Regions from separate parts of the Bacillus sp. PK5-006 genome, predicted to be linked through region 2. Evidence: a T-box and tRNA genes for the amino acid it is inferred to sense, from the RefSeq annotation. Region 2 holds a T-box; the other holds one or more tRNA genes.
The links. A T-box is a leader RNA that pairs with one kind of tRNA and senses whether it is charged. The one in region 2 lies ahead of trpS (tryptophan--tRNA ligase), so its partner is inferred to be a tRNA-Trp.
Positions count from the first base shown of each region.

Region 1: it has a tRNA-Trp gene. The T-box ahead of trpS (tryptophan--tRNA ligase) is inferred to sense a tRNA for this amino acid. The anticodon was not compared.

Region 1 is NZ_CP096414.1:2,795,322-2,811,312, reverse strand. Features, by position in the region: gene M1D84_RS14635 (nucleotidyltransferase-like protein) at 1-150, shown strand, start outside; rRNA gene M1D84_RS14630 (16S ribosomal RNA) at 467-2,015, shown strand; rRNA gene M1D84_RS14625 (23S ribosomal RNA) at 2,198-5,128, shown strand; rRNA gene rrf (5S ribosomal RNA) at 5,238-5,353, shown strand; tRNA gene M1D84_RS14615 (tRNA-Asn) at 5,363-5,437, shown strand; tRNA gene M1D84_RS14610 (tRNA-Ser) at 5,442-5,532, shown strand; tRNA gene M1D84_RS14605 (tRNA-Glu) at 5,550-5,624, shown strand; tRNA gene M1D84_RS14600 (tRNA-Val) at 5,658-5,733, shown strand; tRNA gene M1D84_RS14595 (tRNA-Met) at 5,749-5,825, shown strand; tRNA gene M1D84_RS14590 (tRNA-Asp) at 5,830-5,906, shown strand; tRNA gene M1D84_RS14585 (tRNA-Phe) at 5,925-6,000, shown strand; tRNA gene M1D84_RS14580 (tRNA-Thr) at 6,007-6,079, shown strand; tRNA gene M1D84_RS14575 (tRNA-Tyr) at 6,095-6,179, shown strand; tRNA gene M1D84_RS14570 (tRNA-Trp) at 6,194-6,267, shown strand; tRNA gene M1D84_RS14565 (tRNA-His) at 6,297-6,372, shown strand; tRNA gene M1D84_RS14560 (tRNA-Gln) at 6,382-6,453, shown strand; tRNA gene M1D84_RS14555 (tRNA-Gly) at 6,461-6,535, shown strand; tRNA gene M1D84_RS14550 (tRNA-Cys) at 6,541-6,611, shown strand; tRNA gene M1D84_RS14545 (tRNA-Leu) at 6,626-6,714, shown strand; tRNA gene M1D84_RS14540 (tRNA-Leu) at 6,752-6,833, shown strand; gene M1D84_RS14535 (hypothetical protein) at 7,321-7,746, shown strand; gene M1D84_RS14530 (phosphotransferase) at 8,169-8,963, shown strand; gene M1D84_RS14525 (hypothetical protein) at 8,982-9,686, shown strand; gene M1D84_RS14520 (histidine phosphatase family protein) at 9,717-10,262, opposite strand; gene M1D84_RS14515 (hypothetical protein) at 10,325-10,522, opposite strand; gene M1D84_RS14510 (hypothetical protein) at 10,664-10,933, opposite strand; gene M1D84_RS14505 (DUF1963 domain-containing protein) at 10,999-11,688, opposite strand; gene M1D84_RS14500 (DUF2262 domain-containing protein) at 11,707-12,510, opposite strand; gene M1D84_RS14495 (LTA synthase family protein) at 13,052-14,995, shown strand; gene lepB (signal peptidase I) at 15,151-15,717, shown strand; gene M1D84_RS14485 (homocysteine synthase) at 15,759-15,991, opposite strand, start outside.
Region 2 is NZ_CP096414.1:2,557,904-2,573,894, reverse strand. Features, by position in the region: gene M1D84_RS13395 (beta-ketoacyl-ACP synthase III) at 121-1,059, shown strand; gene fabF (beta-ketoacyl-ACP synthase II) at 1,081-2,322, shown strand; gene M1D84_RS13385 (DUF2268 domain-containing protein) at 2,400-3,203, shown strand; gene M1D84_RS13380 (ABC transporter ATP-binding protein) at 3,353-4,333, shown strand; gene M1D84_RS13375 (ABC transporter ATP-binding protein) at 4,330-5,352, shown strand; gene M1D84_RS13370 (peptide-binding protein) at 5,438-7,072, shown strand; gene M1D84_RS13365 (ABC transporter permease) at 7,302-8,252, shown strand; gene opp4C (oligopeptide ABC transporter permease) at 8,286-9,185, shown strand; gene M1D84_RS13355 (YjbA family protein) at 9,332-10,084, shown strand; gene trpS (tryptophan--tRNA ligase) at 10,120-11,115, opposite strand; T-box leader at 11,169-11,389, opposite strand; gene M1D84_RS13345 (peptide ABC transporter substrate-binding protein) at 11,872-13,509, shown strand; gene M1D84_RS13340 (ABC transporter permease) at 13,626-14,570, shown strand; gene M1D84_RS13335 (ABC transporter permease) at 14,574-15,491, shown strand; gene M1D84_RS13330 (ABC transporter ATP-binding protein) at 15,504-15,991, shown strand, end outside.

The DNA of each region.
Region 1 (15,991 bases), 240 kb from region 2:
CACCCTGATCTAAAGTATTTCACGCCTGACCTTAGCGTTATGATTGATTTCTTTGTGGAAAAAGGAATTGTTCAAGTGGAGCCGATTGAGACAAAGGGACAAAAAATCTATCATCGAGGATATTTTGTGAAAAAAGATATTGACGCATGAATATTATGATGGTATATTATTAAACGTCGCTAACGAGCAACTGAGTTGCTTTGAAAGAAAAGCTGACAAAAAGAAATTCTAAAAAACGCTTGACGCACACGGTGCTCAAATGTTATATTAAGAAAGTCGCCTCTGAGCGATAACGAAGATGATCTTTGAAAACTAAACAAGACAAAACGTACCTGTTAATTCGAGTTTTTATAAAAAAATCCTATGATACTTCATAGGTAGTCAGTCAAACTGGCGAGGCAGGAAGTGATCACATGCTAAGTTCGCTACATCGTGTAGCAACGCATGTGTGATATGCATCCTGCATACCTCGGAGAGTTTGATCCTGGCTCAGGACGAACGCTGGCGGCGTGCCTAATACATGCAAGTCGAGCGGACAAAAGGGAGCTTGCTCCCGGATGTTAGCGGCGGACGGGTGAGTAACACGTGGGTAACCTGCCTGTAAGACTGGGATAACTCCGGGAAACCGGAGCTAATACCGGATAGTTCCTTGAACCGCATGGTTCAAGGATGAAAGACGGTTTCGGCTGTCACTTACAGATGGACCCGCGGCGCATTAGCTAGTTGGTGGGGTAATGGCTCACCAAGGCGACGATGCGTAGCCGACCTGAGAGGGTGATCGGCCACACTGGGACTGAGACACGGCCCAGACTCCTACGGGAGGCAGCAGTAGGGAATCTTCCGCAATGGACGAAAGTCTGACGGAGCAACGCCGCGTGAGTGATGAAGGTTTTCGGATCGTAAAGCTCTGTTGTTAGGGAAGAACAAGTGCGAGAGTAACTGCTCGCACCTTGACGGTACCTAACCAGAAAGCCACGGCTAACTACGTGCCAGCAGCCGCGGTAATACGTAGGTGGCAAGCGTTGTCCGGAATTATTGGGCGTAAAGGGCTCGCAGGCGGTTTCTTAAGTCTGATGTGAAAGCCCCCGGCTCAACCGGGGAGGGTCATTGGAAACTGGGAAACTTGAGTGCAGAAGAGGAGAGTGGAATTCCACGTGTAGCGGTGAAATGCGTAGAGATGTGGAGGAACACCAGTGGCGAAGGCGACTCTCTGGTCTGTAACTGACGCTGAGGAGCGAAAGCGTGGGGAGCGAACAGGATTAGATACCCTGGTAGTCCACGCCGTAAACGATGAGTGCTAAGTGTTAGGGGGTTTCCGCCCCTTAGTGCTGCAGCTAACGCATTAAGCACTCCGCCTGGGGAGTACGGTCGCAAGACTGAAACTCAAAGGAATTGACGGGGGCCCGCACAAGCGGTGGAGCATGTGGTTTAATTCGAAGCAACGCGAAGAACCTTACCAGGTCTTGACATCCTCTGACAACCCTAGAGATAGGGCTTTCCCTTCGGGGACAGAGTGACAGGTGGTGCATGGTTGTCGTCAGCTCGTGTCGTGAGATGTTGGGTTAAGTCCCGCAACGAGCGCAACCCTTGATCTTAGTTGCCAGCATTCAGTTGGGCACTCTAAGGTGACTGCCGGTGACAAACCGGAGGAAGGTGGGGATGACGTCAAATCATCATGCCCCTTATGACCTGGGCTACACACGTGCTACAATGGACAGAACAAAGGGCTGCAAGACTGCAAGGTTTAGCCAATCCCATAAATCTGTTCTCAGTTCGGATCGCAGTCTGCAACTCGACTGCGTGAAGCTGGAATCGCTAGTAATCGCGGATCAGCATGCCGCGGTGAATACGTTCCCGGGCCTTGTACACACCGCCCGTCACACCACGAGAGTTTGCAACACCCGAAGTCGGTGAGGTAACCTTTATGGAGCCAGCCGCCGAAGGTGGGGCAGATGATTGGGGTGAAGTCGTAACAAGGTAGCCGTATCGGAAGGTGCGGCTGGATCACCTCCTTTCTAAGGATATATGGAGCAGCGTGCGTTTTCGTCTTGTTTAGTTTTGAAGGATCATTCCTTCAAAACATGTCTCTAGCGAGACAGGATTGTTCTTTGAAAACTAGATAACAATAAGTAATACATTCACATTGAATGCAATGCAAAGTTCATCACACATAGTGATTCTTTCTAAAGTAAGAAATGGTTAAGTTAGAAAGGGCGCACGGTGGATGCCTTGGCACTAGGAGCCGATGAAGGACGGGACGAACACCGATATGCTTCGGGGAGCTGTAAGCAAGCTTTGATCCGGAGATTTCCGAATGGGGAAACCCACTGCTCGTAATGGAGTAGTATCCATACTTGAATACATAGAGTATGAGAAGGCATACCCGGGGAACTGAAACATCTAAGTACCCGGAGGAAGAGAAAGCAAATGCGATTCCCTGAGTAGCGGCGAGCGAAACGGGAACAGCCCAAACCAAGAGGCTTGCCTCTTGGGGTTGTAGGACACTCTATACGGAGTTACAAAGGAATGATATAAGCGAAGAGGTCTGGAAAGGCCCGCCAAAGAAGGTAACAGCCCTGTAACTGAAATGTCGTTCTCTCCAGAGTGGATCCTGAGTACGGCGGAACACGTGAAATTCCGTCGGAATCCGGGAGGACCATCTCCCAAGGCTAAATACTCCCTAGTGACCGATAGTGAACCAGTACCGTGAGGGAAAGGTGAAAAGCACCCCGGAAGGGGAGTGAAATAGATCCTGAAACCGTGTGCCTACAAGTAGTCAGAGCCCGTTAACGGGTGATGGCGTGCCTTTTGTAGAATGAACCGGCGAGTTACGATCCCGTGCAAGGTTAAGCAGAAGATGCGGAGCCGCAGCGAAAGCGAGTCTGAATAGGGCGCATGAGTACGTGGTCGTAGACCCGAAACCAGGTGATCTACCCATGTCCAGGGTGAAGTTCAGGTAACACTGAATGGAGGCCCGAACCCACGCACGTTGAAAAGTGCGGGGATGAGGTGTGGGTAGGGGTGAAATGCCAATCGAACCTGGAGATAGCTGGTTCTCTCCGAAATAGCTTTAGGGCTAGCCTCAAGGTAAGAGTCTCGGAGGTAGAGCACTGATTGGACTAGGGGCCCCTACCGGGTTACCGAATTCAGTCAAACTCCGAATGCCGATGACTTATCCTTGGGAGTCAGACTGCGAGTGATAAGATCCGTAGTCGAAAGGGAAACAGCCCAGACCGCCAGCTAAGGTCCCAAAGTATACGTTAAGTGGAAAAGGATGTGGAGTTGCTTAGACAACCAGGATGTTGGCTTAGAAGCAGCCACCATTTAAAGAGTGCGTAATAGCTCACTGGTCGAGTGACTCTGCGCCGAAAATGTACCGGGGCTAAACGTATCACCGAAGCTGCGGACTGTTCTTACGAACAGTGGTAGGAGAGCGTTCTAAGGGCTGTGAAGCCAGACCGGAAGGACTGGTGGAGCGCTTAGAAGTGAGAATGCCGGTATGAGTAGCGAAAGACGGGTGAGAATCCCGTCCACCGAATGCCTAAGGTTTCCTGAGGAAGGCTCGTCCGCTCAGGGTTAGTCGGGACCTAAGCCGAGGCCGAAAGGCGTAGGCGATGGACAACAGGTTGATATTCCTGTACCACCTCCTCACCATTTGAGCAATGGGGGGACGCAGGAGGATAGGGTAAGCGCGGTATTGGATATCCGCGTCCAAGCAGTTAGGCTGGGAAATAGGCAAATCCGTTTCCCGTAAAGGCTGAGCTGTGATGGCGAGCGAAATTTAGTAGCGAAGTTCCTGATTCCACACTGCCAAGAAAAGCCTCTAGCGAGGTGAGAGGTGCCCGTACCGCAAACCGACACAGGTAGGCGAGGAGAGAATCCTAAGGTGATCGAGAGAACTCTCGTTAAGGAACTCGGCAAAATGACCCCGTAACTTCGGGAGAAGGGGTGCTTCTTAGGGTGTTAAAGCCCCGAGAAGCCGCAGTGAATAGGCCCAGGCGACTGTTTAGCAAAAACACAGGTCTCTGCGAAGCCGTAAGGCGAAGTATAGGGGCTGACGCCTGCCCGGTGCTGGAAGGTTAAGAGGAGCGCTTAGCGTAAGCGAAGGTGCGAATTGAAGCCCCAGTAAACGGCGGCCGTAACTATAACGGTCCTAAGGTAGCGAAATTCCTTGTCGGGTAAGTTCCGACCCGCACGAAAGGCGCAACGATCTGGGCACTGTCTCAACGAGAGACTCGGTGAAATTATAGTACCTGTGAAGATGCAGGTTACCCGCGACAGGACGGAAAGACCCCGTGGAGCTTTACTGCAGCCTGATATTGAATGTTGGTACAGCTTGTACAGGATAGGTAGGAGCCTTGGAAACCGGAGCGCTAGCTTCGGTGGAGGCATCGGTGGGATACTACCCTGGCTGTATTGACCTTCTAACCCGCTGCCCTTATCGGGCAGGGAGACAGTGTCAGGTGGGCAGTTTGACTGGGGCGGTCGCCTCCTAAAATGTAACGGAGGCGCCCAAAGGTTCCCTCAGAATGGTTGGAAATCATTCGCAGAGTGTAAAGGCACAAGGGAGCTTGACTGCGAGACCTACAAGTCGAGCAGGGACGAAAGTCGGGCTTAGTGATCCGGTGGTTCCGCATGGAAGGGCCATCGCTCAACGGATAAAAGCTACCCCGGGGATAACAGGCTTATCTCCCCCAAGAGTCCACATCGACGGGGAGGTTTGGCACCTCGATGTCGGCTCATCGCATCCTGGGGCTGTAGTCGGTCCCAAGGGTTGGGCTGTTCGCCCATTAAAGCGGTACGCGAGCTGGGTTCAGAACGTCGTGAGACAGTTCGGTCCCTATCCGTCGCGGGCGCAGGAAATTTGAGAGGAGCTGTCCTTAGTACGAGAGGACCGGGATGGACGCACCGCTGGTGTACCAGTTGTTCTGCCAAGGGCATCGCTGGGTAGCTATGTGCGGACGGGATAAGTGCTGAAAGCATCTAAGCATGAAGCCCCCCTCAAGATGAGATTTCCCATTCCGCAAGGAAGTAAGATCCCTGAAAGATGATCAGGTTGATAGGTCTGAGGTGGAAGCGTGGTGACACGTGGAGCTGACAGATACTAATAGATCGAGGACTTAACCTATATTCTAATGTGAAGCATGGACATTGTTATCTAGTTTTGAGAGAACATTTTTAAAATATCTCTTGATTTATTTTCAATACATAGTATAATATCTTTTGTCACTAAATTGTCTGGTGATGATGGCGAAGAGGTCACACCCGTTCCCATACCGAACACGGAAGTTAAGCTCTTCAGCGCCGATGGTAGTTGGGGGTTTCCCCCTGTGAGAGTAGGACATCGCCAGGCTTTCTTCATTCCGCAGTAGCTCAGTGGTAGAGCTATCGGCTGTTAACCGATCGGTCGTAGGTTCGAATCCTACCTGCGGAGCCAATTTGGAGAGCTGTCCGAGTGGCCGAAGGAGCACGATTGGAAATCGTGTAGGCGGTAACCCCGTCTCAAGGGTTCGAATCCCTTGCTCTCCGCCACAATTTACATAATAAAGGGCCCGTTGGTCAAGCGGTTAAGACACCGCCCTTTCACGGCGGTAACACGGGTTCGAATCCCGTACGGGTCACCATTTTTATAGAATACACACCAGCATTTTTTATTCGGAGGATTAGCTCAGCTGGGAGAGCATCTGCCTTACAAGCAGAGGGTCGGCGGTTCGAGCCCGTCATCCTCCACCATATCTTTTATATCGTCGCGGGGTGGAGCAGTTCGGTAGCTCGTCGGGCTCATAACCCGAAGGTCGCAGGTTCAAATCCTGCCCCCGCAACCAAAATGGTCCGGTAGTTCAGTTGGTTAGAATGCCTGCCTGTCACGCAGGAGGTCGCGGGTTCGAGTCCCGTCCGGACCGCCATTTTTCAAAAGAATACTTGGCTCGGTAGCTCAGTTGGTAGAGCAACGGACTGAAAATCCGTGTGTCGGCGGTTCGATTCCGTCCCGAGCCACCACTATTTGCCGGTGTAGCTCAACTGGTAGAGCAACTGACTTGTAATCAGTAGGTTGGGGGTTCAAGTCCTCTTGCCGGCACTGTTTTTCAAAAGTGGAGGGGTAGCGAAGTGGCTAAACGCGGCGGACTGTAAATCCGCTCCCTCCGGGTTCGGCGGTTCGAATCCGCCCCCCTCCACCATTTTTTGTTTTCATAGGGGCATAGTTTAACGGTAGAACAGAGGTCTCCAAAACCTCCGGTGTGGGTTCGATTCCTACTGCCCCTGCCAATTATATTTTATAATTCATTACATCTATGGCGGTTGTGGCGAAGTGGTTAACGCACCAGATTGTGGCTCTGGCACTCGTGGGTTCGATTCCCATCAATCGCCCCATTTTATTATTGGGCTATAGCCAAGCGGTAAGGCAACGGACTTTGACTCCGTCATGCGTTGGTTCGAATCCAGCTAGCCCAGTTGATATGCGGAAGTAGTTCAGTGGTAGAACACCACCTTGCCAAGGTGGGGGTCGCGGGTTCGAATCCCGTCTTCCGCTCCAATAATGGCGGCATAGCCAAGTGGTAAGGCAGAGGTCTGCAAAACCTTTATCCCCGGTTCAAATCCGGGTGTCGCCTTTTTTGAAAAGACTGCCGGGGTGGTGGAATTGGCAGACACACAGGACTTAAAATCCTGCGGTAGGTGACTACCGTGCCGGTTCAAGTCCGGCCCTCGGCACCATTGTTTTTTAATATAAGATGCGCTCTTTAATGATCATGCCGGTGTGGCGGAATTGGCAGACGCGCACGACTCAAAATCGTGTTCCTCACGGAGTGCCGGTTCGACCCCGGCCACCGGTATCTAGTTTTAGATATTCTTTATTATCGTCAATCACAGAAGAATTAAGGAATATCAACGTTTAAAACGTCTTTCTACAAATTGTAGGAGGGCGTTTTTTATTTGTTTTTTAGCTGATTTTTCACACGCAAAATTACTTCAAATCGTGTTCACTGCTGAAAGGGGACCTAGCTAAATGGCAAGACGTAAAAATATTTTAGACCAAGGTGAATTGGCAATTTTAGAAAAGGAAACTAAGTCTTATGTTGAATCATTTCGGGAAGCTATTGAATTATTTGTTTAGGACTGTGAGTAATAAATTTTTAAGGCGTTTCTTAATTCCCTAACAGCAAAAGGAATAAGTATTGCTGAATTAAAGCCTTACGATATGACAGAGGAACATATTAAGGAGATTACTTTTACTTTATTGATGGTTACCTTATGATTAAACTAAAGAGGCAGGATAATTGAAGAAGGATTGGATATAAATTGTACATAAGAGGTGTTGTCATGATTACGGTTAAAAATGCTGAACGTTATTTTAAAGATAGCATTGGTGAAGATACCGATGATATAAAAAAGGTTTGGGAAACATTTAAGGCTTTTTCAAAGGAGACAGTTGAGGGCGAAGAAGATAAAGAAATTTTATTTCAGTGTGGTGTCTATGATTTTACAGGAGAGGAACTATTTCATTTTGACTTTGTACGTCAGTTTACAGTTTATGAAAAAGATGATTATTCTCACATGGAACAACTACACTGTGAATTTTTATTTAAACCAACAAGCGAGTTAAAAAAGTTAAAGGTGGTAGAAGAATGGTCAATGGATTATGACGATATCGAGCATTTTTTTCATCATATTGAAAGTATTCATGAGTTTAAAATACCTTTGAATTTAAAGCCGATAAAATCAGAAATATATCAGGAAGAGCTTTAATTCTTAATTCATTAACGTGTGCTTTACTTTAAGAAGGTATACCTTGCCTTTTTGGAATAATTTATCACGGAGTGCAGGTTCGACCCCGGCCACCGGTATCTATTAAAAGTTTCATGATTGGTTTTACCATGAACCTAACGTTTCACCCTCGTGGTAAAACGTTTTTTTGTGGTTTAAATGAGTTGTTTAGATAAAAATAGAAACCTATAGAACATAATGAGTATGTACTTCTTTTAGCAGAATAATCTTTAGATGATTTGCAACATTTGATAAGATACATTTAACCATGTAAGGAAACAAAATGGAGCAGCACATTCACTTAAAACAGTTGTACTACCTTTGAGTAACTAAATGAATATTTGTGGGTACATACACATCTTTAGCTGACATCAACATGGTGACCCAGTTTAAGGGGAGAATTTATGAAAAAACAAAATGATCATGAAGAGTTATTGACAGGTGGAAATGTCTCGAACGTATATCGTTCGGGAGATACGGTTCGCCGAGAAGTAAAGCCAGACAATATCAATATACGAAAGCTGCTACAGCATTTAGAAAAAAAGAATTTCTCCTATGCTCCAAGGTATTTAGGGATTGATGAACAAGGTAGAGAGATATTGTCCTTCATTGAAGGCGTAGCCGGTCATGATCCTTTAAAAGAATACATGTGCTCTCACCATGCCTTAAAAGAAATAGCGAGAATGCTTAGACTGTATCATGATGCTGTTCGTGATTTTCCCATTTCAGACGATTGGGAACGAATGGACAATACGCCTGTCGAAATAGAGGTTGTGTGCCATAATGATTTTGCAATGTACAACATCATTTTCAATAATGAAAAACCAGTGGGTATCATTGATTTTGATGTAGCTGCTCCTGGTCCAAGACTTTGGGATATCGCATATACTTTGTATACATGTGTACCTATCAGTAGGTTTTTTCGCACCAAAATAGGAGACATCGTGAACTATCATTCATTAGACCATGCATACCAGATAAAGCATAGAGTGAAACTGTTTTTTGAAGCTTATGGTGAGGAAATAGCAGAAGATTATTTGGATATGGTGCTGCTGCGTTTAGAAGGATTATGTCAGTATATGAAACGAAAAGCGAGTGAGGGGGATATCGCTTTTCAAAACATGATTCAAGAAGGACATCTTGAACATTATCAAAAAGACATTCAATTTATTCATGAACATAGAAAAGAATGGATGTAAAAAGGCGGCGTTGTGATCATGCAAACGAAGACGATATTACAGGCTATCATTCAAGACGAGGGAGTAAATGATTATCCTCTTTTTAGACAGTACTGTGTGAGAAAAGAACAGGGTCTGCGTAAAGATGCGCTAAACGTTCTTCAGGCCTTTATTGAAGAGATGAAAGAGAACGATTTTGAAGTACAGCGGGAATTTGCTGCTTGGCTGTTTGAGTGGATTGAACGGTTTGAGGATGGTCATCATCTGCTTGTGTATCCGCTGGTAAATGGGGTAATCCAGCCTGTTTTTCAAACGTGGGAGAATGTTGATCCATTGGATGTGAGACCGTATCGCTGGCAAGGTTTGTTTGTACATCAGGGAGAAGGGCTGCCCTATTTATTGAAAGCGCTAGAGCTTGGAGGCAGAAGTGAGCAGCGTGTGATTGTTCAAATTTGTGAAGTCTATTTATCGGCATTGTGGTATTCGTTTCATCATATACATGAAGATCTTTATTTAAGCACCTATGAGAAGGATCAAGAGAGAATTCAAGGGATTGAACGTGTTATGATGCTGATTCAAGATCAAAGAACTCGTACGAATGTTCAAAAACAAGCTGTCTATTATGACCAGCTTTTAACGGACTGGATGACGTTTCAGCAGACGGAGACAAGGGGCTTTATGAAATGGTGTGCGGAGCGTAAGAAACCGTATGAGTGGGTAGAGTCCTTTTATTATCAGCAATAGATGAGAAAACGGCAGAGTTCATTCTGCCGTTTATTTATGCCATATTCGTTCTATTTCTACATGATTTGGTTTGAAATATCTCAGGGTATAGACATCTGGATTGCTTAGTTTCTTCCACTCCTCGAATCCAAGCGTTGGATCGGCATGTTTAAGAAGCAGGCTCATGATATTGCCATGTGTGACGAATAGGGTATGATCTGTTTCTAATTTTATTTGTTCGTGGAGTGCTTCTACAATACGATTCATGGCTTCTTGGCTCGATTCTCCGCCTTCACAGGTCATATGTAAGTCTGTAAAACTGAGCTTTAGTTTCTCATACCAATCGTCTATTGGTTTGCTGCTTAATACACGTTCAGAGAGGCGCTGATCGATTTTTATCTCGAGCTGTTTTGCATGAGCAAGTGGCTCAGTAGTTTGGATCGCTCGTTTATAAGGACTTGAGATAATTTGATTGAGATGAATGCTGGAAAAAAACTGTGCCAGTTCATGAGATTGAGTGATGCCTTGTGGTTTTAAAGCTGCATCTTTAGATTGTCCATCTGCTTGGCAGTGTCTGACGATATAATATGTTTTCATTGGATACACCTTTCATTGAGTATAAAAAAATCATCCAGTATTGGATGAGGATTTACGAAGATCTAGGTAAGCTTGTTCGTATCTGTTTCTTTATAGGGATCTATGAGCTTGGAGGTCAGGTCTAGATTGAACAAAAAATCATCGACGGTGTCTGTGCCAAAGGGAAGTGTGGAGAAGTCGATTGGGATGCTGTCTTCTTGCTTTTCTGAAGTGATTTGCTGTGCAGGCTGCTTTTTTCTCCAGTTCTTAAACAAGCGCATGTGAGGCCTCCTTTTCTTTGAAAAAGATGGATTTATACATAATATACGGGGAGAGTTGTCCAGGCGTCAAATGTTTTCTTCAAAAGGAACGATTCAATTGATAAAAAAGAGCCACAGGAAAGTGCGGCTCTTGTTGTCAGCTTACATTGCGCGTTGTAATGCTTGCAGTAATTTACGTTCGCATCTTAAGTTGTAGCGCTTCTTATGGAGTTTCTCCGTTTTAAACTTGCCTATGACACGTCGAACATCGGGATCATAAATGATGAGCTCTCTGCAAGTTTGATCATGTAATAGTGTTTGAAACCAGTAATATTTTTTGAGATGTGCTGCGTTCCTCGAGATATCCTCTTCATCCACTTGTAGAAAAGGGATATACACAGCAAGTGAACAGATGTCTAAAATGAATCCCATTTTGCTTCCTCCTTTCATTGTTATTCATTACGCTTAGGAGAAGGCAAGGTTTCATTCAATAAACGTTAAAAACAATCCCAGTGCATAAACCATTCTTTTGATTCTTTGTCATAATAGAAATACATCGTGCCGTTATCACCAATCATGAAACGAGGTTTTTCTTCTGAGGCGATTTGCAGCATGAATTCGCCTTGTTGTTGATGGGGCGGGGATTGAATATACGCCCCATATCCACCGATTTTTGTGAACGAATAATTTGTGTATTGATTAAAGAAGTGGTTTGTCGCTTCTTCACTTTCGTTGACTTCTGATAAATCGACGTATGACCATGCTTCTTCCCAGCAAGGGAAGTCCCTTTGCTCATTTTCGTTCCATTGGATTTGAAAGGCTTTGAGCCCTCTCACTTCTTCAGGAGTTTCAGCTACTTCTAAATCTTCGATTGATGCATATTCAATGAGCTTCCAGCCTTCTCCGTTTTTGGTGATATCAATCGGAAGTGTTTTCTGATTAAGAAAAATTTGAATCAGCTTACATTCATTGAAGCCGTTCATTCCTCCTGGCACTTCTGGTAAATAAATTTGTAAAATCGGAATCATGGCTCCATCTTGATCTGTCGGCCAGCCTTGATGAGGATCGATGAAAAAATGACCTGCAAACCAGCTGTGTACAGCTGGATCAGGACGGAAGCCGCCAATTTTGGCGATGGCTGGCGTTTTCCCGATTAGATTTAATTCTTGAAAAGCTTTGATTTCCATGGGTTATTCCTCCAGCCTTTAGCCTGCAATGTGTGCATCATGAAATGTGCCCTTTATATTTCCTGTGACAATAATGACATGACCCCAAAATAAATCACCGTCATGATAGTAGACTTCAAACTCTCCCTCAGGGTAAACATGCAGGCTTTCAAGTGAAATGCGGCTCATAAATTGATTCAGTGTGAGTTCTTCTTGCTTTTCAGCTGATTCGTCTTGTTCCTGCCAATCCTTTGCTAGATCTATCAGCTGATTCGCGGCAAATGATTTAATAGAAGAATCCCATTTGGCTTGCTCTTGCATGAGTCGGTTTGCTGTTCGAAGAGAGTCATTTATTTTTTCATCTTCTTCGAGGTTGAAGTAGAGAAGGCACTCTTCATTGCTCCATTGGATCGTTTTTTCAAATAAGTCTAGTCCTTTTACTAACTCAAAGGTTCCAAGTATGTCATCATGATAATACACAGGCTTTTGGGCTTCTTCTAAAATTTCTTGAAGCGCTTGATCCTTTGTGTCTGTATTGATCAAAGATACAAGCATGAATTCACCTTCGCCTTTTCGAACCTGAAGTGTAACGATTGATTCTTTATGTAATTGTGCCTGTTTTTCTCTTAATCCTTCGTCATCTGTTAGCCAGCAAAGTCTTACATTTTCGGTTATAATATGACCGTTTTCTTTCCAAGCAATCAGTGGAATAGAAGCGGTCCAAAGAGGTTCCTGTCCTGCTTTTCCTGCCCCTACGCCAGAAGGTCCTGTAACAGCAATGATAGTGACTACATCTTCTGAAAATCTTTCTTCAAAAGTGTTGATTTGTTTGTTAATCTTCATGTGATGTCCTCCAGCCTGATTTTTTTGTTATGAGCATATAAGTGTTGTGATCAAGTTCTACCTCTTTATCACACCGCACATCAGTAGGGGAAATCAAGCTTTTTTTGTTTAAAACTGTTTTTTTAGGGAGGTACATGGATTAATGGAGGTTGAGTCACAATAAAAGAAGCATGGATCGAATTTTGTATAAATTTGGGTAAATGAGTCGAAAAGCCTAGGTGATTCTTCCTTTTCTTTATAATTACTTTGACACGAATAGATGAAAAAAGTAAAGTAATACTGAGTGATTTACAAAACCTTCTTCATCCACTAAAACATGAAGTGTGCGTAAATTTAATGTAAATGGATATTTTTCCTTTTATTTACTCGTATTTTTTTTGAAACTTATGATGCCTCTCATTCGTTATATTAAAGGAGCGCATGTATCCGGCGGAGACAGAGCATCGGCATGCTTGGCGAAGAAGATTTACATTTGCAAAATGAATGTAAATTTTTTATGATTTCATTTATATCAGAACGATGATAAGAAAGAAGAGGTTTTATGAAAAAAATATTTGCAAACAAATATAGCTTTTTTGTTTTGGCTGTCCTTTTATTCTGGGCTAAATCGTACACAGCCTACAAAATGGACTTTAATTTAGGAGTAAAAGGTTCTTTTCAAGAGGGGCTTCTCTTATTGAATCCATTTAGTTCAGCCATCGTGTTTTTTGGACTTGCTCTCTTTTTGAAGGGGCGTAAATCTGCCATTGTTTTAATTGTTATTGATTTTATTATGACCGCACTTTTATATGCAAATGTAGCGTATTACCGTTTCTTTGATGACTTTTTGACTTTCTCAACAATGAAGCAGGCAGGAAATCTTGGGGGAGGCATGACTGGCGGTGTGCTAGCAAGCATTAAGCCGCATGACCTTTTATACTTCCTTGATATTATCATTTTGATTGCGATTGTCATTTGGAGACCAGAAGTGAAGAAGTTCCAAATGAAAAAGACGTTTGCACTGCTGATTGTAGCTGCAGGTATTGGACTGTTCTTTGTAAACCTTCATTTGGCTGAAAAGGATCGTCCAGAATTATTAACGAGAACCTTTGATCATAAGTATGTTGTCAAATACTTAGGTGTTTATAACTATACAATTTATGATGGGGTACAAGCAGCACAAAACGCAACACAGGTAGCCAATGCAAGCAGTGAAGATTTAACGGATGTTGTGAACTATACGTCCTCTCACTATGCGAAGCCAAATGCAGAGTATTTTGGTAAAGCAAAAGGCAAAAACATTATTAAAATTCATTTAGAAAGCTTCCAGTCTTTCTTAATTGACTACAAATTAAATGGAGAAGAAGTGACTCCATTTTTAAACAAACTGGCTCATGGGAAAGATGATTTTACGTATTTCGATAACTTCTTCCATCAGACTGGTCAAGGGAAGACATCAGATGCTGAGCTGATGATGGATAATAGTATGTTTGGCTTGCCAGAGGGAGCAGCATTTGTGACAAAGGGTGAAAATACCTTCCAATCACTACCTGCCATCCTAGATCAAAAAGCAGGCTATACGAGTGCAGTACTTCACGGGGACTATAAATCTTTCTGGAACCGTGACACGATTTATAAACATATGGGAATTGATCAATTCTTTGATGCTTCCTATTACAACATGGATGAAGAAAACCTTGTGAATATGGGTCTGAAGGATAAACCGTTCTTCAAAGAATCAATTCCAATGCTAGAATCAATGAAAAAGCCATTTTATGCACATTTAATGACACTGACAAATCACTATCCATTTAATTTAGATGAAAAAGATGCGACAATCGCTAAGGCAACAACTGGCGATAAAACAGTCGATAACTATTTCCAAACAGCAAGATATTTAGATGAGTCATTAGAGCAATTCTTCAAAGACTTGAAAAAATCAGGTATGTATAAAGACTCAGTCATTTTATTATATGGTGACCATAACGGTATTTCTGAGAACCATAACCGTGCAATGAGTGAAATTCAAGGGAAAGAAATTACTCCTTATCAAAATGCACAAAACCAGCGTGTTCCGCTCATGATTCGTATTCCTGGTAAGAAGGGCGGCGTGAACCATACGTATGGTGGTGAAGTCGACGTTATGCCAACACTTCTTCACTTACAAGGTATCGATTCAAATGAATTCGTGAATTTTGGAACAGACTTATTCTCTAAAAAGCATGATGAGACTGTTGCCTTCCGTAATGGAAACTATGTGACACCGAAATACACACTTGTCGATAATACCGTTTATGATACGAAAACGGGTAAAGTGGTGAAACAAAATAAAAAGACAGAGGCGATTAAAGCCCGTGTTGATAATCAGTTAAGTCTTTCAGATAAAGTGCTCTATAGGGATCTTCTTCGATTCCATAAGTTATCTGATTTCAAACCAGTGAATCCATCGGATTATTTCTATGGTAAAGCAAACAAAGAAAAAGAAGCGGATTCTTCTGCTAACTAACTGAGTTTTGGGCAAGCACAGAAAGGTGCTTGCCTTTTTCTCTCTCTTCGCTTGATTTGTTGGCAAAATATGTTTATATTTAGGGAGAAACAAGCGTGACGCCGGCTGGCAGCTGGTGACACACATTTCGTCCTTGGGGAATTCAGGAGGAGCTTATGACAACAAATACAAAAACACAAAAAAAGAAATCAGAATTATGGGGCTGGATCAAAGCCATCTTAATCGCATTTATTGCTGTTTTTATCATTCGGAACTTTTTATTCGCGCCATACATTGTCAAAGGATCTTCCATGTATCCGACATTGCATGATACAGAGCGGGTGTTTGTGAATAAAACGGTTGATTATTTCGGTGATTATAAACGGGGACAGATCATTGTTCTTGATGGGGAAGACCGCAGCACTCATTATGTCAAACGATTGATTGGTTTACCTGGTGATAAAATTGAAATGAAAAATGATCAGCTATATGTTAATGGAAAAAAAGTGGCGGAGCCTTACTTAGCGTCAAACAAAAAGAAAGCAGCTGCAGATGGCACTTTGCTGACACCTGATTTTGGCCCTCTGACTGTTCCAAAAGGAAAGTACTTTGTCATGGGGGACAATCGCCAAAATTCAATGGACAGCCGCAACGGCTTAGGTCTTTTTACAAAGCGTGATATTCAAGGAACTACCTCATTTGTATTTTATCCTTTCCAAGACATTCGATTACTCAATCATTAATAAACAATAAAAAAGCACACAGCCGTGTGCTTTTTTCTATGTCATTCAGACTGACTTTTTGTAATCGCCTGTTCAAGATCTGCAAGAATATCTTCAATCGCTTCTGTTCCAACAGATAAACGAATGAGCTCTGGTGTGACACCTGTCGCTTTTTGTTCTGCTTCGCTTAATTGCTGATGCGTTGTGCTGGCAGGGTGAATAATGAGGGATTTTGAATCACCCACGTTTGCGAGATGGGAGAAAAGCTGCACAGAATCAATGAGCCTTTTACCTG
Region 2 (15,991 bases):
TGAGAGGAAAGGTTAGACGTTTGTATTGCCAAGAAGAAAAAAATAAGGTAAAATTAGTACCAGATACTAATATAAGATCACAATATCACATGCTCGTATGAGTAAAAGGAGTCTTATTCAATGAATGCTGGAATTATTGGCCTTGGCCGCTATATACCTGAAAAAGTATTAACAAATCATGATTTAGAAAAAATGGTTGAAACTTCTGACGAGTGGATTCGTACTAGAACAGGTATAGAAGAAAGAAGAATTGCATCTGATGATGTCAATACATCTCATATGGCGCTTGCTGCTGCAAAAAAAGCATTAGCTGACGCAGATGTGGCTGCAGAAGATATCGATATGATTCTTGTGGCGACAGTCACGCCAGATCAAGCATTTCCGACAGTTGCTTGTATGATTCAAGAGCAGCTCGGTGCACATAAAGCATGTGCAATGGATATTAGCGCTGCGTGTGCTGGCTTTATGTATGGGCTTGTTACTGGAAAACAATTTATCGAATCAGGAACTTACAAACACGTGCTTGTCGTCGGTGTTGAAAAGCTTTCTCGCATTACCGACTGGGATGACCGCAATACAGCTGTTTTGTTTGGAGATGGAGCTGGAGCTGCTGTGCTGGGAGAAGTCAGCGAAGGTAAAGGAATTCTATCATTTGAACTTGGAGCAGATGGAAGCGGCGGGAAGCACTTGTACTTAGATGAAAAAGATCATACAATCATGAATGGACGAGAAGTATTTAAATTTGCTGTAAGACAAATGGGCGAGTCAAGTGTAAATGTCATTGAAAAAGCTGGACTATCAAAAGAAGACGTTGATTTCTTGATCCCGCATCAAGCAAATATTCGCATTATGGAAGCAGCACGCGAACGCTTAGAGCTTCCAGTTGAAAAAATGTCGAAGACTGTCCATAAATATGGAAACACATCAGCAGCATCCATTCCAATTTCACTATGTGAAGAAATCGAAGCCGGAAAAATTCATGACGGCGATGTGATTGTAATGGTTGGTTTTGGTGGCGGATTAACTTGGGGCGCAATCGCTATGCGGTGGGGCCGATAAAAGAGTGGGGTGCACAAATTAATGGATAAAAAACGAGTAGTTGTTACAGGATTAGGTGCTTTGACACCACTTGGCAACGATGTAGAGTCAACATGGAAAAATGCTTTAGCGGGTGTATCAGGGGTTGGACCTATTACACGTGTCGATTCAAGTGAATATACCGCAAAAGTAGCGGCAGAACTAAAAGATTTTAACATTGAAGATTACATGGAGAAAAAAGAAGCGCGAAAAATGGCACGCTTCACGCAATATGCAGTCGTTGCTGCTCAAAAAGCGCTGGAAGATTCACGTCTTGAAATCACAGATGAAATCGCACCGCGTGTTGGTGTATGGGTTGGGTCTGGTATTGGCGGACTTGAAACATTTGAAGAGCAGTTCGAAGTGTATTCAAATAAAGGGGCAAGACGCGTCAGTCCATTCTTCGTCCCAATGATGATTCCTGATATGGCGACAGGCCAAATTTCTATTGCACTTGGCGCAAAAGGGGTTAACTCTTGTACAGTGACAGCATGTGCAACAGGAACAAACTCAATTGGTGATGCATTTAAAGTTATTCAGCGCGGCGATGCAGATGCGATGATCACAGGCGGAACAGAAGCGCCATTAACAAAAATGTCGTTTGCAGGTTTCTGTGCGAACAAAGCCCTTTCGACAAATCCTGATCCAAAGACAGCAAGCCGTCCATTCGACAAAAACCGTGACGGATTTGTCATGGGTGAGGGTGCAGGGATTATTGTTCTTGAAGAACTTGAGCATGCCTTAAAACGTGGTGCGACCATTTATGCAGAAATCGTTGGTTATGGTTCAACTGGAGATGCCTACCATATAACAGCACCAGCTCCAAATGGAGAAGGCGGCGTCCGTGCAATGAAAGAAGCGATTCGAGATGCAGGTTTGTCTGTGGAAGACATTGATTATATCAATGCCCACGGTACAAGCACACCTTACAATGATAAATTTGAAACAATGGCGATTAAAGAAGTGTTCGGAGAGCATGCGAACAAGCTTGCGATCAGTTCGACAAAATCAATGACAGGTCACTTACTTGGCGCAGCAGGCGGAGTAGAAGCCATTTTCTCTGTTCTTGCGATTAAAGACAGCGTCCTTCCTCCAACGATTAATCTTGAAACACCGGATGAAGAATGTGATCTTGATTATGTAGCAAATGAAGCACGTTCAAAAGAAGTACAAGTGGCTTTAAGTAACTCACTTGGTTTTGGCGGGCATAATGCGACAATTATTTTCAAAAAATACGAAGCATAATACTTGCTGAGAAAGCGGCGGTCGATAAACAGATCGCCGCTTTTTTGCATATGATGAAAATGGAGGTGTTCAGCGGTATGGGTCTGATCAATACACAATATCTCATTCATCAATCATCATCATTTCAGGAGCTTGCAGCGCGCTTTGTTCCTTATTTTAAAGGGGCCGAGGAAAAAGAATGGTCGTCTATCCTCGCTCACCTGCAGCATCACGGGATGGTTCGGTCTTGGAGCTCGTGCAAAAACATGATCGACAAGCTCAAGGAAAAAGGGTACTTCAAGCTTGTCATGAAAGAATATCAAACGCTTCAAAAGCAGTGGGAAGGTCCAGACATTCCTGTGTTTATTTTACCTGTCAATGAGAGCAGCAGAGAAATCAGAGAGCAATTTTATTATCAATCCGGCATGGCATTTGATGACAAGGTCTTTCTTTTTTTGTCTCCAAATACCCCGAAGGAGCGAATCGGTACATTGCTGACTCATGAATATCACCATGTATGCAGGCTGCATTTTCTCTCAAAAGAAGAAAAAGACTTTACATTCCTCGATACAATCATGATGGAGGGGCTCGCTGAATATGCTGTGTATCATAGATATGGAGAAAACTATACAGCGAAATGGACCACCTTCTATAGCGAAGAACAGCTTCAGCGTATGTACAAGAAATGGGTATCCAGTCATCTTGATCAAAGAGTCCAGGACGACGAAAGGCTGATACAGAATCTTCTTTATGGAAAAGGGAACTACCCTAAAATGCTTGGTTACGCTACCGGGTTTTATATCGTGAAAAAATATTTCAATGAGCACCGAATCAGCGAGGAATCTATGATTGCAGAGCCAGCAGAAACCTTTTTAAAGGCAATAGAATCACAAAGTGAATAATTCACATAAAAAGAGACATATTACAAATTTACTAAATACTTCTTGATTTCGTCATAACGATGTAATAATATACAAATAATTCTTTTTATTTTTAAAATACAGAATATTCAGGTTCGATTCTATTGATCTAAGGAGAAAGGGGCGAATGAATGAGCACGCTGCTTGAAGTGCAAAACTTAAAAACCTATTTTTTTCGAAAAAAGGAACCGATACCTGCTGTGGATGGCGTTGATTTCAGCATCAACAGAGGAGAAACTGTCGCATTAGTCGGTGAGTCTGGGTCTGGCAAAAGCATTACGTCCTTATCCATTATGGGTCTGATTCATGGCACGGGCGGGAAAATTATGGACGGTTCCATCAAACTTGATGGAAAGGACCTTGTTACATATAGTGAAAAGGAATTATGCAGCATCCGTGGTAATGATGTATCTATGATCTTTCAGGAACCCATGACCTCACTTAATCCCGTCTTACCCATCGGAGAACAAATAACAGAAATCCTCATCTATCACAAAAAACTTTCAAAAAAAGAAGCGGTCAAAAAAGCGGTTGATCTGCTGAAGCTTGTTGGTTTTTCCCGCCCGGAGCAAATCATGAAAGATTATCCGCATCGTTTATCAGGCGGCATGCGGCAAAGAGTGATGATTGCCATAGCGCTAAGCTGTGATCCGAAGCTTCTCATTGCAGATGAACCGACAACTGCCCTGGATGTGACCATTCAAGCACAGGTACTCACTTTAATGAAAGATTTATGCTCTACCTTTGGTACATCTATTCTTCTTATCACACATGATTTAGGTGTCGTGTCTGAAGTGGCAGATCGAGTGATTGTCATGTACTGCGGACAGGTTGTTGAAAATGGGACTGTCGAAGAGTTGTTTGAACAGCCGCTTCATCCTTACACAGAAGGGCTGCTTGAATCGATTCCTGTCATTGACGGAGACATACAGCCGTTAACAGCCATCAAAGGAAATGTTCCTGCGCCAGATCAGCTTCCAGCCGGATGCCGCTTTGCTCCTAGATGTCCGCAAGTGAAGGAACGCTGCCTGGGAGAACTGCCTAAGCTGAGAACATTTGAAGATGGCAGAAGCGTCAGATGTTTCTTATATGAGGAGGCAGACCACACATGACACTTGCTCAAAATCAAACACAAATAACAGACTTACCAGAGAAAGAAACGATCCTTGAACTGAAACAGATTCGAAAACATTTTCCGATTAAAGCGGGCGTCTTTCAGAAGAAAGTCGGTGCAGTGAAAGCTGTTGACGGCATAGACTTGAAGATTTATAAAGGTGAAACGTTAGGTATTGTCGGGGAGTCAGGATGCGGGAAATCCACCCTAGGCCGGACAATGATTCGCCTATACGAACCAACCGACGGTCAAATCTTTTTTAAAGGGCAAGACATCACGCGCGTGTCAGAATCAAAGCTAAGACAATCTACACGAAAAAACATCCAAATGGTTTTTCAAGATCCCTTTGCATCACTCAACCCTAGAAAAACACTTCGAAGCATCATCAAAGAACCCTACAAAACACATCACTTATATTCCTTAAAAGAAAGAAATGAAAAAGTAGAACAGCTTTTATCAAAGGTAGGTCTTCATCCAAGCTTTGCGAACCGCTATCCCCATGAATTTTCAGGCGGGCAGAGGCAGCGGATCGGCATCGCTCGTGCGCTTGCCATGAATCCCGACATGATCATCGCAGATGAGCCTGTATCAGCACTTGATGTATCTATTCAGGCGCAGGTTATTAATCTGATGGAGGAGCTTCAGGAGGAATTTGACCTTACCTATCTATTTATCTCTCACGATTTAAGTGTGGTCAGACATATTAGCGATAGAGTCGGCGTCATGTATCTCGGCAAAATGATGGAGCTTGCCGATAAGCACAGTCTGTACGATGAACCGCTCCATCCGTATACACAGGCTCTGCTTTCTTCCGTTCCTGTCACCCGTAAAAAAGGGCAGGTGAAAAGAGAACGCATTATGCTGCAAGGCGATTTGCCGAGTCCTGCAAATCCGCCAAAAGGCTGCGTATTTCACACAAGATGCCCGCATGCGAAAGAAATCTGTAAAGAAAAAGTACCAGCATTTCAGGAGTTAAAAACGAACCACTTTGTTGCCTGCCACCTCTACAACGCTTGATCAAGCTTGTATGATCTCATCTTTGAGAGGGGGGATGAAACAGGATTCGGTCATTATTTTAAAAAAAGAATAGGGGGAATTGTCTATGAAAGGTAGAAATAGAAAGTCCATTCTGGTCAGTTTATTGCTGATTTTTACATTAATCCTTGCTGCTTGTTCTGGTGGAAATAAAACGTCTGGAGACAGTGAAAAGAAATCCACAGGTAAACCGGTACAAGGCGGCGATCTTGTCATCGGTTCAATTGCAGAGCCAACATTATTTAACTCGCTGTATTCTACAGATGTGGCAAGCTCTGATATTGAGGAAAGAATCTACAGCTTCTTACTTCAAACAGACGGAAAGCTCAACCCTCAGCTATCGCTGGCAGAGGATATTAAAGAATCGGATGACGGCAAGCAGTTTGATGTTACCATTAAAAAAGGTGTGAAGTTTCATGATGGTGAAGAACTGACTGCTGATGATGTTGTGTTTACATACAGCATACCAATCAATAAGGACTACAACGGGGAGCGCGGATCAGGTTTTGAAGTTTTAGAGTCTGTTAAAAAGACAGGGGACTACTCGATCGAATTCAAGCTCAATAAAAAAGATCCTTATTTTTATAATGTCACACTAGGAAGCTACGGTATTTTACCTAAGCATATTTTAGGTGATGTGCCTATAAAAGATCTCGGTGAAAACGAATTTAACCGAAAAAAACCGATCGGTTCAGGTCCATTTAAATTCGCAGAATGGAAAGAAGGAGACTACGTCAAACTAGAAGCCTTTGACGATTATTGGGATGGACGTCCTTACCTTGATACTGTCACCATTAAAACCATTCCTGATCAGAATGCAGCGATTGCCCAGCTGTCAGCAGGAGATATTGATTTCTTTGCTGTACCAGGATCCGAGCTGCAAACAGCTGAAAAAGTGAGCAACATTAAAATCGAATCTGATCTAGGACTCAATTATTCATACATTGGCTGGAACCAGAAAAATGAACTCTTTAAAAGTAAAAAGGTCCGCCAAGCGCTGACACATGCCATTGATCGTCAAACGATTGTTGACCAAGTGCTAGATGGAGACGGCAAAGTAGCCAATATTCCAGAAAGTCCGCTGTCCTGGAACTATCCAAAGGATGAAAATGTTCCAGTGTTTGAGTTTGATCAAGAAAAAGCGAAAAAGATGCTGAAAGAAGAGGGCTGGGAGGATACAGATGGAGACGGCTATCTTGATAAGGATGGCAAGAAATTCTCCTTTGTCATAAAGACCAACCAAGGAAATAAAGTTCGCGAGGATATCGCGGTCGTTGTCCAGCAGCAGCTCAAAGAAATCGGTGTGGAAGCGAAGCCGCAAATTGTGGAATTCAGTGCGCTCATTGAGCAGACGACACCGCCTAAGTGGGATTATGATGCGCTGCTGCTCGGCTGGAGCCTTGCGACATTCCCTGATCAATTCAGCATATTCCACTCAAGCCAGTCAGAAAAAGGCTTAAATAACATCTGGTATAAAAATAAAGAGGTCGATAAGCTGTTAGTTGATGCTAAAAACTTAAGCGATCGAAAAGATTATTCAAAGGCATATGAAAAAATTTATAAACTGATCGCAGAGGATCAGCCGTATACGTTCCTTTACTATGCTAACTCACATCGTGCTATGCCATCTAATCTCCAAGGCTACTCTTACCACCCGAAAGATGAATATTACAAAATCGAAAAATGGTGGCTTGAACAGTAGGCTGATAGTGAAGAAGGGGGGGATTCTCCCCTTTCACCGTGAGAACAATCCCTTGCATTCGGTGTCAGTTCTCTGCGTGGGTGCTAAAAAGATCACTTCGTTCGCTCCGCATCAGCACGAGAATTCAAGGGTTTTCAGATCACGCTGAAAAGCAGACAAAGGGCTAAAATACCATCATTTTGGCCTTTTTTTCACAGAATGGCGATCCGATGAAAAAGGAGTTGTGCATATGGTTACATATATCATTAGAAGGACATTACTCTCCATTCCCATTTTATTAGGGATTACCATCTTGTCCTTTGCCATTATGAAAGCAGCACCAGGCGATCCGATGTCACTCATGATGGACCCTACCATTAGTGCGGCAGACCGGGAAGCCTTTATTGATAAGTACGGCTTGAACGATCCTGAATATGTCCAATATATGAAATGGCTTGGCAATATGCTTCAAGGTGACTTTGGCACATCCATTGTCAAAAAGGGAACACCCGTGGCTGATTTGATTTTTGCCCGGCTGCCAAATACCCTCATCCTCATGATCTTTTCTACATTAGTTGCCCTGCTGATCGCCATTCCATTTGGTGTCCTTTCAGCAAAACGTCCATATACAAAGCTTGACTATGGCATTACGGTTACATCTTTTATCGGACTGGCTATTCCAAACTTTTGGTTTGGTCTCATCCTCATTATGGTTTTATCCGTGAACCTGGGTTGGTTTCCAACTGGCGGAGTTTCTACCTTGCATGCCGATTTTAATGTGTTAGACCGGCTCCATCATATCATTTTACCTGCCTTTGTTTTAGCAACTGCTGATATGGCAGGGCTGACCCGGTACACAAGGTCGAGTATGCTTGATGTGATGAGGCAGGATTACATCCGCACAGCAAGAGCGAAAGGCTTTAGAGAAAACAAAGTCATTTTTAAGCATGGTTTAAGAAACGGTCTTATGCCGGTTATAACGATTTTCGGATTAATGATACCATCTTTTATTGGCGGCGCAGTCGTGGTGGAACAAATCTTCACCTGGCCTGGACTTGGAAAGCTGTTCATTGATTCTGCTTTTTCGAGAGATTATCCGGTCATTATGGCAATGACCGTTATTTCCGCAGTGCTTGTGGTGGTTGGAAATTTAATAGCGGATATTTTATATGCGATCGTTGATCCGCGTATTGAATATTAGAAGGGAGCTGAAGCACAATTGGCACAGCCTAATATGGGAACACCTCCTGTTGATATCAAATTAAAGGAGGGCCTTCCGCCAAAGCCTGAGACGATGCTGCGTTTGTTTTGCGAGAAATTTTTCAAAAATAAATTGGCGGTTGCCGGCTCCGTGATCTTATTGATCATTATTTTTTCTGCCATTTTCGCTCCAGTGATCGCTCCATATGCACCAGAGCATCAAGATTTATTGAAGCGGCTCCAGCCGCCGAGTGCTGAGCATTTTATGGGCACTGACAAGTTTGGCCGCGATATTTTCTCAAGGGTGCTATATGGCGCGCGGGTCTCTTTGTTGGTTGGTTTCGTTTCAGTGGTCGGAGCAATCACCATTGGCACTGTCGTTGGCGCGGTCGCGGGGTATTTCAAAGGGTTTATTGACTCCTTGTTAATGAGATTTGTGGATGTCGTGTTGTCGATTCCAGACATTTTTCTATTGATCACGCTTGTCACCATTTTCAAACCGGGCATTGATAAATTGATTTTAATCTTTGCTTTGACAGGCTGGACAACAACGGCCAGGCTTATCCGCAGTGAATTCTTATCACTTCGAACAAGAGAATTCGTCCTCGCGGCGAGAACCATTGGAACGAAAAATCATGTCATCATCTTTTCGCATATTTTACCGAACTGTATCGGTCCTATTATTGTATCAGCTACATTAAAAGTAGGCTCCGTCATTTTAGCTGAATCAACGCTCAGCTACCTTGGCTTTGGTATTCAGCCGCCAACGGCAAGCTGGGGCAACATGCTCCAAGATGCACAAAATTTCTCGATTATGGTGCAAGCATGGTGGTATCCGCTTTTCCCAGGTTTGCTGATTTTACTAACGGTCTTATGCTTTAATTTCTTAGGAGATGGGCTGAGAGATGCGCTTGATCCTAAAAAGCTGAAATAAAGTTTAAAGGGGCTCTGCGGTTCCTGAACGAAAGAAAGACATGGAGCCATCATTTACTCAGCTTGAAGTTTTGATAAAGTTGGAATAATTTCTCTATCCCTTGCCCATACTGTGGACAACAGTTTTTATAAAGTGAGGGATTGGTTATGTTATTTCTTCATGACGTATGGGTGAATTGGTTTGAAGGGGAAGAAAATGGCTACAATGTGTGTCATTTTCATGAGTGGCGTAAGGAGGACAGCGTTGAATTGTTAGATCAAGTGCCTTTACTTAAGGTGCAGAGCCCTTTGTTTGATTACATAGAGAATGATCTTTCAGAGCTGCCGAAGACGCTGCTAGAGTCTGTATTTGAGAAATCATATATTCGAAAAAATCATGAACGCCGTAAATTAGAGTATTGCTTTGTGGTCACAGACGGCATTCGAATCATTGCTGTAGATACGATCGGGTATTCCATTCCAGTGAGAAAAAGCCGCTTGATCCCAAGGCAGGAGCAATTGGTGTATGAAATGGTGAAAGATGTGAAAGCAGAGGAATATGAATTTTCTAAGGACAGTCTTGAATCGACGAAGGAGTACCACATTCTATCACTGCCGCCGCAGCATATCAGCGGATTAACGAGAAAAGAAAGACAGCTGAAACAGTTGATGTTTATGGCGCTCGATCAATTAAAGGGGCTCCAAAACAGGGCGGAGATTGCGTATTGGTATACGGAATGGAACCCGCGCATGTACAACCAAATCAAACGAATGTCATTCGAAGAGATTTGGAACATGCTTTACAATGAAACGATTGATGGGTGGTCAGAGAATCATTTAGCCTTCTGTGAAAAAATGATTAAAGGACAGCCATTTTTCGAAAAACTTTGGGAAATGGAAAACGAATCAAAAGTAAATTAGAAAAAGCTTGCAGCGAGTCGTGCTGCAAGCTTTTTTTATTTGCGTTTTCTGCCAAGACCCATCGCATTCTCCATTTTTTTCAGCATTTTGTTTGCTGCGCGGTTTGCTTTTTCAGCACCTTCGTCTAGAATACGGTCAAGCTCGTCTGATTCAATGAGTTCATAGTATCGATCTTGAATTGGTTTTAAAGCATCAACGACAACGTTCGCAAGATCTCCTTTAAACTCACCATATCCTTTTCCTTCGTATTTTTGCTCCAGCTCTGCAATGGATATGTTGCCTAATACAGAATAAATCGTCAGCAAGTTGGCAATTCCAGGCTTGTTCTCTTTGTCATACTTGACGATGCCTTCTGAATCCGTCACAGCACTTTTAATTTTCTTTTCAAGCTGCTTTGGTTCATCTAATAAGGTAATGAAAGATTTTTGGTTCGGATCAGATTTGCTCATTTTTTTCGTTGGATCTGTTAAAGACATAATCCGCGCGCCTTCTTTTGGAATTTTCACTTCAGGCACAGTGAAAATGTCATTGTACTTTCGGTTAAAGCGTTCAGCGAGCGTTCTAGTCAATTCAAGATGCTGCTTTTGGTCTTCTCCAACAGGGACTAAATCAGTACCATATAATAAGATATCGCCAGCCATTAATGGGGGATACGTTAATAGGCCTGAAACAACTGCTTCTTTACCAGCTGATTTGTCCTTAAATTGGGTCATTCTTTCTAATTCCCCAATATAAGCAACACATTGAAGCATCCATCCTGCCTGGGCGTGAGCAGGTACCTCTGATTGGATAAACAATGTCGCTTTCTCTGGATCAAGACCAACAGCTAAATAAAGAGCTGCTAAGCTTCTAATATTTTGACGGAGAGCTAATCGGTCCTGACTCACTGTAATCGCATGTTGATCGACGACACAAAAATAGCCATTATAGTCATGCTGCAAATCGACAAATTGCTTCATTGCTCCAATATAGTTCCCTAATGTGACAGAACCGCTCGGCTGAATGCCTGAAAAAATTGTCTTCTTTGTCATACTAAAACCTCTTTTCTTCAATATAAAAAGGCCCACCCATCACTTTTCAACAGAAAAGGGACGAATGAACCGTGGTACCACCCTTGTTATTTCACATAGAAATCACTCAAGACGTTGATAACGGAGACTGCTCCGTCTAAGCCTACTCACTTTTTTAGAAGTGTTCGGTTAGCTGCTCCAAAGCCCATTCCATACATGCCATTATCTGCTCACACCGGCCGCAGACTCTCTGTAAATGGTGAATATATGTACTCTTCTTTTTCATCGCAACAATATGTCTATCTATTATAAAGGATGACCATGAAAAAGTCACGAAGCCTTTATGTGACCTTCTCATCATGCCTATTGACACTTAAAATTTTAGATAAAATACTAAATATCTGTCAGAATCTTTTAAAAAAGGATGATTAATTATATGTATAAAACATTATTCCTGCTGAATTTGTTAAATTATTTTAATCAATTTACGCTTTAATTTGTTGAAGTGATTGAGACTTTAGTTTATAAAAATCCCTCTTTATCCCCATTTACGTTTTTAAAAAATATATGAAATTGATATTGCAATAAATTATTCTATTCATTATAATGAATTTGTTCACACGTTTGTGCTAGGCTCTTTACATAGTGAAAATTCAGAAAAAACAAAAGAAATAGAAAGTAAGCTATTTAGGGACTTTTTTACGCTATTTCTTAAATCTGAATCTCATCTTCTATCGAGACCTTTGAACTAAAAACATATTATAAGGGGGAATACAGTTGAAAAAGCGTTGGTCTGTTGTTACTTTAATGCTTATTTTCACACTTGTATTAAGCGCTTGTGGTTTCAGCGGAAACAAATCAGGCGACAGCACGAGCAGTTCTGGAGAGGCTAAAACAACATTAAATGTGAATATCTCCACTGAGCCTTTTTCTCTACATCCGGGATTGGCAAATGATTCAACTTCAGGTAGTGTCATCCGTCAGACTTTTGAGGGATTAACAAGAATTAACGCTGAAGGAAAGCCAGAAAATGCAATGGCTTCTGATATCAAAACAAGTGCTGATGGTAAAACTTATACATTCACACTTCGTGATGCAAAATGGTCTAATGGTGACCCTGTAAAAGCAGAAGATTTTGAATATGCTTGGAAATGGGCATTAGATCCTAAAAATGAATCTCAATATGCTTACCAGCTTTACTATATTAAAGGTGCTGAAGCAGCAAACAAAGGGAAAGCGAAAGTTGCTGATGTTGGCATTAAAGCTAAAGACGACAAAACGCTTGTAGTTGAGCTAGAGAACCCAACACCGTTCTTTACTGAACTAACTGCATTCTATACTTATATGCCAGTCAACAAAAAAGTGGCTGAAAAGAATAAAAACTGGTACACAAATGCTGGTGAAAACTACGTATCTAACGGACCATTCGTTCTTTCTAAATGGAAACATGGCGGTTCGATCACGCTTGAAAAGAACAATGAATACTGGGATAAAGATACTGTGAAATTGAAAAAAATCAACATGTCTATGATCAAAGATACAAACACTGAACTTAGCATGTTCAAAAAAGGCGAGCTTGACTGGGCTGGTTCTCCGACTGGAAGCCTTCCAACTGAGTCTTTAAAAACATTGAAAAAAGAGGGCGGTCTGAAAATCCAGACGATCGCTGGTATCTATAACTACAAATTCAACACAGAAGTAAAACCTTTGAACAATGCAAACATCCGTAAGGCCCTTGCATACTCAATCAACCGTCAAGCGATCGTTGACAAAATTACGCAAGGTGAACAAGTTCCAGCAATGGCAATCGTTCCACCAACAATGGAAGGTTTCACAGATAACAAAACTGGCTACTTCAAAGATCATGATGTAGATACAGCTAAAAAGCTTCTTGAAAAAGGTGCGAAAGAATTAGGTTATAAGTCTGTTTCTGATCTTCCAACATTGAAACTTTCTTACAACACAGATGAAGGCCACCAAAAGATTGCACAAGCAATTCAAGAAATGTGGAAAAAAGATTTAGGTGTGAAAGTTGAACTTGATAACTCTGAGTGGAACGTATACATCGACAAAATCCACAGCGGAGACTACCAAATCGGACGTATGGGCTGGTTAGGTGACTTCAACGATCCAGTGAACTTCCTTGAGCTTTACAAAGATAAAGACGGTGGAAACAACGACACTGGATGGGAAAGCAAAGAGTACAAACAATTGTTGAATGATTCTGCAAAAGAAACAGATAAAACGAAGCGTGAAGAAATGCTGAAAAAAGCAGAAGAAATCATCATCAACGATATGCCTGTAGCACCAATTTACTTCTACACTCAGCTTTGGGTACAAGATCCAAAACTTAAAGGTGTAGTTGTATCTGGACTAGGTGATGTTCAATACAAATGGGCACATTTCGAAAAGTAAGAGTCATAGTGTAAGAGATCTACGGCAAGGATCTTAAGGTATATGGAGGATGTCTCTCCATATACCTTTCTTGCTGATTAGAGAAATTGTTGTAAAATCATGGAGGTGCAATTCCGTTGCTTAAATATATCGGTAAGCGATTAATATATATTTTAATCACACTGTTTGTTATTGTAACTGCAACTTTCTTTCTCATGCAGGCAGCACCTGGTGGTCCATTCTCTGGTGAGAAGAAACTTCCTGCTGAAATTGAAGCAAACCTAAACGAGCACTACGGATTGGACAAGCCCTTATTTGTTCAATATGTAAGCTACCTAGGTTCAGTTGCAACATTAGATTTTGGTCCCTCATTTAAATATAAAGGACAAACTGTAAATGACTTAATCAGTTCTGGATTCCCCGTTTCCTTTACCCTCGGAATTGAGGCAATTCTCCTCGCATTAGCATTTGGTGTATTGTTTGGGGTCCTTGCAGCGCTCTATCATAACAAGTGGCAAGACTATACGATTGCCATTTTAACGATCTTTGGAATTTCAGTTCCAAGTTTCATTTTAGCGGCGCTACTACAATATGTATTTGCATCTGAGGCAAGTATTATAGCGATCTTCCCAGTTGCAGGATGGGAGTCTTGGGCAAGCACCGTACTACCTTCTATTGCACTTTCCTTCATGCCAATGGCATTTATCGCTAGACTTGCACGGTCAAGTATGCTTGAAGTACTAAATAGTGACTACATTAGAACGGCTAGAGCGAAAGGATTAACAAAATCTGCTGTGACGATCAAACACGCCATCCGAAACGCATTGTTACCTGTTATCACATACATGGGACCAATGGCTGCTTCAGTTTTAACAGGTAGTTTTGTCGTTGAGAAGATTTTTGGTATCCCTGGATTAGGCTCTCACTTTGTCACAAGCATTACAAACCGTGATTACACCGTCATCATGGGTGTTACAGTCTTCTACAGTATTATTCTATTAATCAGTATTCTAGTCGTTGACGTCCTCTACGGTATTATCGATCCTAGAATTAAACTGACGAAGGCGAAGAAAGGGGTCTAACACATGGAAGAGATGAGAAAAGATTTATTTGTGCCTGCGACAGCTGACGCAGCAGAATCTGAAAAAATTTCTAAACCTAGTCTATCTTTATGGAAGGATGCCATGCTTCGCTTCCGTGCCAATAAACTTGCAATGGTTGGACTTACAATCATTTTTATTATTGTGATGCTGGCCATCTTTGTTCCGATGTTTTCTAAATATGATTACTCCACGACCGATTTGCTGAATGCTGACCAGCCGCCTTCAAAAGAGCACTGGTTTGGTACAGATGATTTAGGACGTGACATGTTTGTCCGTACATGGGTCGGGGCAAGAATTTCGATCTTCATCGGTCTTGCTGCAGCGGTCCTTGACGTGATCATCGGTATTATTTGGGGAAGTATTGCTGCGTTCAAAGGCGGCCGTACAGATGAAGTAATGATGCGTATCGCAGACGTTTTATGGGCAATTCCAACACTATTAATGGTTATCTTAATGATGGTTGTTCTGCCAAAAGGATTATTAACGATTATCCTCGCCATGACAGTCGTAGGCTGGATTAACATGGCACGTATTGTTCGGGGACAGGTTTTACAATTAAAGAGTCAAGAATACGTTCTTGCAGCACAAACATTAGGTGCGAAAACATCTAGACTTTTATTTAAACACTTAATTCCAAACTCAATGGGACCAATTCTTGTGACGATGACATTAACGATTCCTTCTGCTATCTTCACAGAGGCATTCCTAAGCTACCTAGGGCTTGGTGTACCGGCTCCGTTAGCGAGCTGGGGAACAATGGCGTCTGACGGAATTCCAGCCATGACGTACTACCCTTGGAGATTATGGTTCCCAGCCGCATTTATCTGTATTACAATGTTTGGTTTTAACGTGGTTGGAGACGGACTAAGAGACGCTTTAGATCCGAAGTTGCGTAAATAAGGAGTGATTAGGATGGAACGTGAACGTATTCTAGAGGTGAAAGACCTTGCAATCTCATTTAAAACATATGGTGGAGAGGTTCAAGCCATTCGTGGTGTGAACTTCCACTTAAATAAAGGCGAGACACTTGCTATTGTAGGTGAATCTGGCTCTGGTAAAAGTGTGACATCACAAGCGATCATGAGATTAATTCCGATGCCGCCGGGTTATTTCAAGCGTGGACAGATCCTGTTTGATGGCCAAGATATTGTCAAGAAAACTGAGAAACAAATGCAAACCATTCGAGGAAAAGATATCTCAATGATCTTCCAAGATCCGATGACATCTTTGAATCCAACGATGAAAGTCGGGAAACAAATTACAGAAGTGCTGTTCAAGCATGAACAAATTTCAAAAGAAGCGGCTGAAAAAAGAGCCATTGAACTATTGGAGCTCGTTGGAATTCCAATGCCTGAAAAAAGAATTAAACAATATCCGCACGAATTTAGTGGCGGGATGAG